DNA from 2 places in the Kribbella sp. NPDC055071 genome. Region 2 is predicted to be linked to the other one. Evidence: riboswitches for the same ligand, from Rfam matches in the RefSeq annotation. Region 2 holds a riboswitch; the other holds the start of a gene.
What was found. A riboswitch is a leader RNA that binds a small molecule or an ion and turns the genes downstream of it on or off. The one in region 2 is predicted to bind ZMP and ZTP.
Positions count from the first base shown of each region.

Region 1: it holds a riboswitch for ZMP and ZTP, as region 2 does, so the genes downstream of both, ACWF4Z_RS01445 (glycine hydroxymethyltransferase) here and ACWF4Z_RS07735 (5-aminoimidazole-4-carboxamide ribonucleotide transformylase) in region 2, are expected to answer to the same signal.

Region 1 covers NZ_JBSGUS010000001.1:300,755-306,141, reverse strand. The annotation lists gene ACWF4Z_RS01450 (acyl-CoA dehydrogenase family protein) at 1-847, shown strand, start outside; ZMP/ZTP riboswitch at 844-925, shown strand; gene ACWF4Z_RS01445 (glycine hydroxymethyltransferase) at 954-2,402, shown strand; gene ACWF4Z_RS01440 (hypothetical protein) at 3,217-3,522, shown strand; gene ACWF4Z_RS01435 (amidase family protein) at 4,447-5,387, opposite strand, start outside.
Region 2 covers NZ_JBSGUS010000003.1:232,045-237,431, forward strand. The annotation lists gene ACWF4Z_RS07725 (FAD-binding oxidoreductase) at 1-370, opposite strand, end outside; gene ACWF4Z_RS07730 (2-hydroxyacid dehydrogenase) at 439-1,359, shown strand; gene ACWF4Z_RS07735 (5-aminoimidazole-4-carboxamide ribonucleotide transformylase) at 1,366-2,265, opposite strand; ZMP/ZTP riboswitch at 2,288-2,368, opposite strand; gene ilvD (dihydroxy-acid dehydratase) at 2,530-4,197, shown strand; gene ACWF4Z_RS07745 (acetolactate synthase large subunit) at 4,499-5,387, shown strand, end outside.

The sequences.
Region 1 (5,387 bases), on a different contig from region 2:
CAAGCTCGGGAACCGGTCGAATGCGTCCAGCGAGGTCGAGTTCCACGGCACCATCGGTTACCGGCTCGGCGACGAGGGCGCCGGGGTCCGCACGATCATCGAGATGGTCGCTGCGACCCGGTTGGACTGCGTCCTGGGTTCGGCCGCACTCCAACGGCGAGCCCTGGTCGAGGCGGTCTGGCACACCCGCCATCGCTCGGCCTTCGGCGGACTGCTCGCCGACAAGCCCGCCATGCAGAACGTGCTCGCGGACCTTGCGCTGGAGAGCGAGGCAGCCACCGCGCTCGCCATGCGTCTGGCAGCAGCGGTCGATGCCGGCGATGAAGGCGCTGCCTTCCGACGGATCGCGCTGCCGCTCGCGAAGTTCTGGGTGAGTAAGAGGACGTCGTTCATGGTCGCCGAGGCGCTCGAGTGTCTCGGCGGGAACGGGTTCGTCGAGGAGTCCGGGATGCCGTTGCTGTTCCGGGAATCGCCGCTGAACTCGATCTGGGAAGGATCCGGCAACGTCAACGCGCTGGATGTGTTGCGCGCCCTTCGCCGGCCGGAGGCGCTGGAGGGCTGGCTGCTCGAGGTCGGTGCGGCCCGAGGTGCCGACGAGCGCTTGGATGCCGCGGTGAACGACGTACTGCAGGCGCTTGCAGACGTGGACAACGCCGAGGCCGGTGCCCGGCGGCTGGCCGCGCGGATGGCGTTGTGCCTGCAAGCGTCGCTGCTCGTGCGGCACTCGACACCCGAGGTGGCCGACGCGTTCGTGGCGTCCCGGTTGGCCGGAGATTGGGGCGGCGTCTACGGCACGCTTCCGCGCACGACACCGTTCCAGCCGATCGTCGATCGCGCGGTAGGGTGAGGCGTCGCGACTGGCGCGCTGAGGTGGAGAACCACCGGGGAGCGAAAACCGTCGGCACCGTGCGCCTGGGTGCCCTCGACCCACTGCAACCGCAGGAGAGACAAAGATGACTCAATCCTTCGATGCCGCTGCCGCGTCGGCCGCGTACAACAACGCCCTCGAGGTGATCGCGGCGGTGGAGCCGACGATCGCCGGCGCGATCAAGGCCGAGCTCGCCGACCAGCGCTCCTCGCTCAAGCTGATCGCCAGCGAGAACTACGCCTCCCCCGCCACCCTGCTGACAATGGGCAACTGGCTCTCGGACAAGTACGCCGAGGGCACGGTCGGCCACCGCTTCTACGCCGGCTGCCAGAACGTCGACACCGTCGAGCAGGCCGCGGCCGACCACGCACAGGCGCTGTTCGACGCACCGCACGCCTACGTCCAGCCGCACTCCGGTATCGACGCGAACCTCGTCGCCTTCTGGGCGATCCTGGCCCAGCGGATCGAGTCCCCGGCGCTGGCCGAGGCGGGCGCGAAACACGTCAACGACCTGTCCGAGGACGACTGGAGCCAGCTGCGCAAGGCGCTCGGCGACCAGAAGATGCTCGGCATGTCACTGGACGCCGGCGGTCACCTGACCCACGGTTTCCGGCCGAACATCTCCGGCAAGATGTTCAACCAGCACTCCTACGGGACCAACCCGGAGACCGGGCTGCTCGACTACGACGAGGTCGCCCGCAAGGCCCGCGAGTTCAAGCCGCTGATCCTGATCGCCGGCTACTCGGCGTACCCGCGCAAGGTCGACTTCGCGAAGATGCGCGAGATCGCCGACGAGGTCGGCGCGACGCTGATGGTCGACATGGCGCACTTCGCCGGTCTGGTCGCGGGCAAGGTCTTCACCGGCGACTTCGACCCGGTTCCGCACGCGCATGTCACGACGACCACCACGCACAAGTCGCTGCGCGGGCCGCGCGGCGGGATGGTGCTGTGCCAGCCGGAGTACGCGGAGTCGGTCGACCGCGGGTGCCCGATGGTGCTCGGCGGTCCGCTCAGCCAGACGATGGCGGCCAAGGCGGTCGCGCTCGCCGAGGCCCGGCAGCCGTCGTTCCGTGAGTACGCACAGGCCGTCGCCGACAACGCGGTCGTGCTGGCCGAGGGCCTGATGAAGCGTGGCGTGAAGCTCGTGACGGACGGCACCGAGAACCACCTCGTCCTGCTCGATGTCTCGTCGTACGGGATCACCGGCCGGCAGGCCGAGTCCGCGCTGCTCGACGCGGGCATCGTGACGAACCGGAACGCCGTACCGCGCGACCCGAACGGCGCCTGGTACACCTCGGGTGTCCGGATCGGTACGCCGGCGCTGACCACGCGCGGGTTCGGCGCCGACGAGTTCGACAAGGTCGCCGGGCTGATCGTCGACGTGCTGTCGGCGACCACCCCGACGACGACGTCGGCCGGTGCGGCATCGAAGGCGAAGTACGTGCTCGCCGACGGCGTCGCGGACAAGACCAAGGCCGCCTCGGCCGAGATGCTCGACAAGCACCCGCTCTACCCGGGGCTCGTACTCAACTGATCGATCGTTCGCGGTGCCTCCGTGGCGCGCCTCGGCATCAGATCGCAATCCCGGCCGAGACCCACATGGTCGCGTCGAGGCTCGTCATGAGGCATCGCGTACGTCGTTCAGCAGCTCAGCCGATCCCGTCTTCGCAGCGTCGGCCCTCGGCGTGGGAGGTGGAGGTCATGCAATTCACATTAGAGGGTTATTCATAACCCCAGCGAAGAAGAGCAAGGGAAAGAAAAAAGCAGGGACAGGAAAGATAAAGTGGCTGGGTGCCTGGCGGGGCTTGGTGCGTAGGTGCGGCCAGTCGGTGGCCGGCGGGTGAGGAGTGCATCGACTCACCACATGCGAGGGCCCGGGCCTGCCGAGGACCAGCCACTGAGTGACCGGATCTCCAGGCCATCACAATCCACGGTCCCGGCGGGTATCAGGCGTGAGTTGCCTGCTGGACGACGATTGTGATGGCCTGGCGGTCGGGTGCAGCCGCTGTGAACGCTCGCCTGACGAGCCGAGGGCGTCGATCAACCAGCGGAACACAGTCCGGTGCGCGACCTCGGCCGACCGTCGGTTCAACCACCACTGGCCGCCACCATGACGCCGACCCCAGCCACTCTGTCTCTTCTTTACCTGTCCCTTATAGTCGGTGTGAAATAGTCAGCTTCGGGAGGATCTCTCCCCACATCAGGCGCGATATCCTCCCAAAGCTCCTTCCCGCCGCCGACCCCAGCCAGGGACCCGGCCTCCTCTTATTTCTTCTGTCCCTGTCTTTCCCTGCTTTTGTTCTTTTATCATAACTTTGTGATACAGCTAATGACTGTAAGGTTCAGCTATGGCGCCCGAACCCACTCCCGAAGAGGTCAGCCAGTTCGTCGAGCGGTTCGCCGGCATCCTGACGAACAGTGGTATGCCGTCGATGTCGGCTCGGGTGATGGGCGCGATGCTGGTCAGCCCGGACGGGGCCCTGACCGCTGCTGAGCTGGCGGAATCGCTGAAGATCAGCCGCGCGGGTGCAGCGCTCTTCGGTGCAGACACTCCCGTCGGTCGCCGACTGGCCGAGGCCGCCGACTTCTTCGCCTTCATCCACGCCGACATGGATCAGATGATCAAGAACTGGCGAGCGGATCGCTCGCGGTGAACCGCCGTCAGGCCAAGCGCCTCGTCGGTACGGCGTGGCTCGACAGCGAGTACCGGGTCCAGTGGGAGACGCGGATCATGCGCCGTCGCGTCCCGCTCTACACGGCGGGAATCGCCGCTCTCCGGCTCCTCAACGCGACCACGGGCGGACCGAACCGCCCGTCCCTGCGGGTCACGCAGTGGGATCGGGCGGCGCCGTACGGCGGGACCTTCGTGATGGACAAGCTCGCGACTATGACCGGTCGGACCGATCATCCGGTCACCTCCCGCGCTGAGCTGCGGTCGAGGACCACGTTCGCGTCGCGGCTGGCGCGGGCGATCTCGGCGGACGAGTGGCCGCAGATGATCGCCGAGTACGAACGACGCAAACGTGGCGAGAAACCGCAGTACCACTATGTCGGGCATCGGCCGCTGAACCAGGAGTCGCACGAGCTGATGGACCGCGCGTGGGTGCGGGGTGAGCTGCCGACGGACCTCTACCGGGATTGGCAGGGGCTGAAGTACACCGACAACGGTGCGTTCGTGAGCGAGTTCTTTGCCGACGGCAACGCTCGGGGATATCCCGGTGGGGAGACCAATCCGGGCTTCCGCCTCGGCCGGATCACGTTCGACGTCGGCTGGAGGTCGAAGGCAACGCTGTCCGCGGAACGCCGCGTACTCCGACACACCCGAGTCCTTCGCGCCAAGGAACTGGTGAAGTTCCTCCGCGCCGAAGTGCAGGAGGCCGTCCGCCCGCCGAGTACCTCATCGCCTACAGCCGCACCGGCCGATGCCTATACGCCGGAGATCGTTGCCGCGATCTCCGACTTCACCAAGCCTGAGCCGCTCCGCTCACCGACCGCACGCGGTGAAACCACGCCCAGTCCAAGGCGAGCGGCGGCGAACGACGTGGCCAACACGCTGGCCAAAGCCCTCCCGCCGCCGATCACCGGACCGGTGGCCGCGGCAGCTCCACCTGGACCCGCCGCGCCACAGCCAGCGCAGCAGCATCAGCCTGATGGGGCGCGACCACCTGAGCACCCACCGGCAGCCCGCCCACCAGTCCAACGGGCACACTCACCGCGGGATGGCCGGTGACGTTGAACACCCAGCACGGATCACCGATGACGAGGTTCGGCTCATGCTGGTCGTAGCCGTGGGCAACATCCAGCGTCGTCGGCGTGACGAGCACGTCCACCTCGGCGAACAAGTCAGCGAGTGCGGTGTTGTTGTGGTCGCGGATCTCGCGAGCTCGGTTCGCTGCCGCCGCCTCTGCACCTCGGCCGTTGTCCAGCCCTGACAGCGCCAGCCACGCCGCCTCGGTCGGGATCAGGTCGAGCGGTACGCCGACCACCGTGACATCGGCTGTACTGAGCCGATCACGCACTACCTGATCGACGCCAGGGTTGGTCGGATAGGGACCGAGGGTGGAGTGGTACGCCACCCGCCACGACCGCTCGGACTCGATCGGCACCGGCCAGTGCGGTAGAGCCGTCGGATCGAGGCGATCCGGGCCGCTGGCGATACTCGTCGCCAGGATCACGTCGTCGAGGTCGGCGCCGATCAGGCCGATGGTCGTCAGACCACCGAGAGGCCGGCCGCCCGGTCGCGGGATGCGGCCGATCGTTCCTTTGAAGCCGATCACGCCCGAGAACGCGGCCGGGATGCGCAATGAGCCGCCCGAGTCGCCGCCCGTTGCGAGCGGTACGACGCCGGCGGCGACCGCGGCCGCGCCCCCGGCGGTCGAGCCGCCTGGCGATCGGGTCAGATCCCACGGATTGCGGGTGTAGTCGTGACCGTTCCAGCCGAATGTCTGCGATACCGCACCCGGTCCGGCTCGCGTCGACCGCCCGATCGGTACGGCGCCGGCTGCAACCAACCGGGTCA
Region 2 (5,387 bases):
GCAGACCGGCCCGGAACGACGAGGACTCGATGCCGAGCCCGGTCACCGCGCCGCCGAGCGTGATCGTCTTCAGTTGCGGCACGACCATGGGGGTCAGCCCGTGCGGGAGCGTCGCCGCGACCAGGTCCTCGTACGTGCACATGCCTTGGACATCCGCGGTCCGCGCGACCGGATCGACGCTGATCACGCCGGTGAGCTTCGACACGTCCAGGCCGGGCCGCTCGATCTCGGTCCGCGGGCGGAAGAGGTTCGAACTGCGCTTGGCCAGCCGGACCGGATCACCGGCGGGAATGCGCTGATACGACTCGCGCAACCGCCCTACGGCCTGGTCATGCTCGAGCGTCCCCGCCAGATCCGATGTCGAAGGCACCGATCAAGAGTACGACGACGCCCGGGATCTGGCATGGGAGTTGGATCACGCGGAGGTAAGTTCAGTCCATGGCTGATGTGAAGGCGTGGCTGCCGTGGGAGGACCCCGATGCGTTTCTCGGCGGACTGCCGGCGGGGTTCGACGTCGACTTCTACAACGGTGGCGAGCTGCCGGGGTCGCTCGCCGAGGTCGAGTTCTACGTGCCCAGTTACATGGGTGGAAGCAAGGTGGCCGAGGTGGTGCGGGAGATGCCGGCGCTGAAGGTGGTGCAGCTCCAGACGGCCGGTTTCGAGAACGTCCAGCCGCACCTGGGCGCCGGTGTCACGTTGTGCAACGCACGTGGGGTGCACGATGCCTCGACGTCCGAGCTCGCGGTTGCGTTGATTCTCGCGTCGTACCGACGGTTGCCGCGGGCGGTCCAGAACCAGGAGCAGCACGTCTGGCCGGGGTACGACGAACTCGACGACTCGCTCGCGGATCGGACCGTGCTGATTCTCGGGTACGGGTCGATCGGCGAGGCGTTGGAGCGACGGCTCACCGGGTTCGAGTGCGACGTGATCCGGGTTGCGCGGCGGGCTCGGGACGGCGTACATCCGATCACCGAGCTGCCGGAGTTGCTGCCGCGCGCGGACGTCGTCGTACTGCTGACTCCCGCGACCGATGAGACCCGCGGGATGGTGGACGCCAAGTTCCTGGCGCAGTTGAAGGACGGCGCGCTCCTCGTGAACGTCGGTCGCGGCGTGCTGATCGACACCGACGCGCTTTTGGCTGAGCTCAACACCCGGCGGATCAGCGCGGCCCTGGACGTGACGGACCCCGAGCCACTTCCGTCGGGGCATCCGCTCTGGTCGGCGCCCAACGTGATCATCAATCCGCACCGCGGGGGAGCGTCGACCGCGTTTGCGCCTCGGGTGGCTCGCCTCGTGCGTGCCCAACTCGAGCGGTACGCCGCGGGCCAGCCGCTCATCAACGTCGTCGCCGGCCCATGACCGGCCTCAGTGTCGAAACAACCGCACGCCGGTCGGCGACCAGGTAATCCCACGCTCCGAGCAGGCAGCCGCAACCTCACTTGAGCGGATCGAACCACCTGGCTCAGCGACATGCGCAACCCCGAACCGGTGCGCTTCCTCGATGTTGTCGACGAAGGGGAGCGCGCCGTCCGACACCATCGACACTCCGGTGAGCGGCTCATCCGAACGCCGAGCCCACCAAGCGGCCGCCTTCTCGCCGGCCAGCCGGGTGCAGTCCACCCGCGACTGTTGCCCAGCCCCAACCCCGATCACCGTGCCGTCCTTGACCATCACCACCGAGTTCGACTGCGTGTACCGAGCAGCAATCATCCCCAGCACCAGATCCCGCGCCGCCGCCTCCGGAACAGCGGGCTCCAGCAGCTCCCGTGTCAGCGGCACGTCATCCCGTGCCTGAGTCAGCCGCACGCCGTAGACCTCCTGCACTTCTTCGGCAGGCGGCTCGAACGACGGGTCCCCTTCCAACACGAGAAACGTCCCACGCTTCTTCGCCGCCAACACTGAGACCACGCCCTCGTCGTACCCAGGCGCGATGATCCCGTCCGACACCACCCGCTTGAGCACCCCCGCAAGCTCCGCGCTCACAGGTTCCGACACCGCAATGAAATCGCCGTACGACGACTTCGGATCGACATCCCGGGCCCGCACATAAGCGTCCACCCCAACAGCCACCCCAGCCGGCGACACGTGCTTGTACGACGCGGCCGCCGGCAACCCCAACCCCTCGGCAGCCTCCCGCACCAACTGCCACCCGGTCAGCGCATCCAGCACGTTGACGTACGACGGCACCCCCGAAACCACCGCGAACGGCGCCACCCCGAGAACCGTCAAGCGGGCGGGCTGGTGTGGATTCATCCCATAGCGCATCAGAAACCTCCGAGTGACTCATCGGAGGCGCCCAGGCGGACGACGCCCTGTCGGTATCCCGCTCCCCGGTGGTACTCCACCCTCGCCAGTCGCGGTTCACTCAGCTTAGGCCAGCGCAATGTGCAGATCGACAGGATGTGTCCGTATCGGCCGGGCCAACGCACGCTCAGACAACCGCCGCGGGCGCCTCAGTGGAGGTATACGTCCTGTCGACCTGCACGGTTTGAGCCGTCGGCATGCAGGAGGCCGCTTAGAGTGATCCGCATGGTCGATGTGAAGCCTCGTAGCCGGACGGTGACCGATGGGCTGGAAGCCACGGCGAGCAGGGGGATGCTGCGTGCGGTGGGGATGGGGGACGACGACTGGGTGAAGCCGCAGGTCGGGGTGGCGTCGAGCTGGAACGAGATCACCCCGTGCAACCTGTCGCTGGACCGGCTCGCGAAGGCGGTCAAGGACGGCGTGCACGCGGCCGGCGGGTACCCGCTCGAGTTCGGCACGATCAGCGTCTCCGACGGCATCTCGATGGGTCACGTCGGCATGCACTACTCGCTCGTCAGCCGCGAGATCATCGCCGATTCGGTCGAGACCGTGATGGAGGCCGAGCGGCTGGATGGCTCGGTCCTGCTGGCGGGCTGCGACAAGTCCCTGCCCGGCATGCTGATGGCCGCCGCGCGGCTGGATCTGGCCAGCGTGTTCCTGTACGCGGGCTCGATCATGCCCGGCAAGCTCGGCGACAAGGACGTCACGATCATCGACGCGTTCGAGGCGGTCGGCGCCTGCGTTCGCGGTCTGATCACCCGCGAGGAGGTCGACGCGGTCGAGCGCGCGATCTGCCCGGGTGAGGGCGCCTGCGGCGGGATGTACACCGCGAACACGATGGCCGCGTCGGCCGAAGCACTCGGCATGTCGCTGCCCGGATCGGCCGCGCCGCCGGCCGTGGATCGCCGCCGCGACGGCTACGCCCGCAAGTCCGGCGAGGCAGTCGTCGGCCTGCTCCGGCAGGGAATCACGGCCCGCCAGATCCTCACCAAGGAAGCCTTCGAGAACGCGATCGCGGTCGTGATGGCGCTCGGCGGCTCGACGAACGCCGTACTGCATCTGCTCGCGATCGCCCGTGAGGCCGAGGTCGACCTCACTCTCGCCGACTTCAACCGGATCGGCGACCGGGTCCCGCATCTGGGCGACCTCAAGCCGTTCGGCCGGTACGTGATGACCGACGTCGATCGGGTCGGCGGCATTCCGGTCGTGATGCGCGCACTGCTCGACGCCGGCCTGCTGCACGGCGACTGCCTGACCGTCACCGGCAAGACCATGGCCGAGAATCTCGCCGACATCGCGCCGCCGGACGTCGACGGCGCGATCATTCGCGCGCTCGACAAGCCGATCCACCCCACCGGCGGCATCACGATCCTGCACGGTTCGCTCGCACCGGAAGGTGCGGTCGTGAAGAGCGCCGGCTTCGACTCCGACGTCTTCGAAGGGACCGCGCGCGTCTTCGACGGCGAGCGCGCCGCGATGGACGCCGTACCTGAACTCAACCCCGGCGACGTCGTCGTGATCCGGTACGAAGGACCCAAGGGCGGTCCCGGGATGCGCGAGATGCTCGCCGTCACCGGCGCGATCAAGGGCGCCGGCCTCGGCAAGGACGTCCTCCTGCTCACCGACGGACGCTTCTCCGGCGGTACGACGGGACTCTGCGTCGGCCACGTGGCCCCCGAAGCCGTCGACGGCGGCCCGATCGCGTTCGTCCGCGACGGCGACCGGATCACCCTCGACGTGAAGAACCGCACCCTCGACCTGCACCTCACCCCCGAAGAACTCGCGAGCAGACAAGAGGGCTGGACCCCGAAGGCTCCCGCCATCACCAAGGGCGTCCTCGGCAAGTACACCCGCCTGGTCCGCTCAGCCTCCGAAGGCGCCGTCTGCATCTGACCGTCGCGTTGATAAGACAGTCGTCTCATTTGTCGAGACGACTGGCTGCCCGGCTTGACCCGGTTGCCGGGTATCGGCGAATAATGCCTACATGCGATCGATTCTCCTCGTACTTGTGCGGCGCGCCGACTGACGCGACCTCCGAGTCGAGCGCGCCCCTTCAGCCAAACCGGCCGAAGGGGTTTTTTGTTGCACGGGCGACTATCTGAGACCCAGCGGAAGCCCTACGACAACCACAAGCGAGGATGGATCGGTCGCGAAAAGGCAAGCCCAACGAACGTGACTGACAGGGAAGGCACTCATGAGTGAGCAGCTGACCGGGGCACAGGCTCTGATCCGCGCACTGGAACATGCCGGAGTGGACACCGTCTTCGGCATCCCGGGGGGCGCGATCCTCCCGGCGTACGACCCGATGCTCGACTCGACCCAGATTCGCCACATCCTGGTACGTCACGAGCAAGGTGCCGGCCACGCCGCGCAGGGCTATGCCTCCGCGTCCGGCAAGACCGGCGTGTGCATGGCGACCTCCGGCCCCGGCGCGACGAACCTGGTGACGCCGATCGCCGACGCCTACATGGACTCGGTCCCGCTGGTCGCGATCACCGGTCAGGTGGCCGGTGCCGCGATCGGGACGGACGCGTTCCAGGAGGCCGACATCCGCGGCATCACCATGCCGATCACCAAGCACAACTTCCTGGTCAACGACCCGAACGACATCGCCACCACGGTCGCCGAGGCGTTCCACATCGCCTCGACCGGCCGGCCCGGTCCGGTGCTGGTCGACGTGACCAAGGACGCGATGCAGGCGAAGGTCGACTTCCAGTGGCCGACCGAGCTGTCCCTGCCCGGGTACCGCCCGGTGACCCGCCCGCACCCCAAGCAGGTGCGCGAGGCGGCCCGCCTGATCGCCGCGGCCGAGAAGCCGGTCCTGTACGTCGGCGGCGGCGTGATCCGGGCCCAGGCACACGCCGAGCTGAAGGAACTCGCGGAGCTCCTCGGCATCCCGGTGGTCACCACGCTGATGGCCCGCGGCGCACTCCCGGACACGCACGATCTGCACTTCGGGATGCCCGGTATGCACGGCTCGGTCTCCGCGGTCGGCGCGCTGCAGCGGTCCGATCTGCTGATCTGTCTGGGCGCCCGCTTCGACGACCGGGTGACCGGCAAGCTCGACTCGTTCGCGCCCGAAG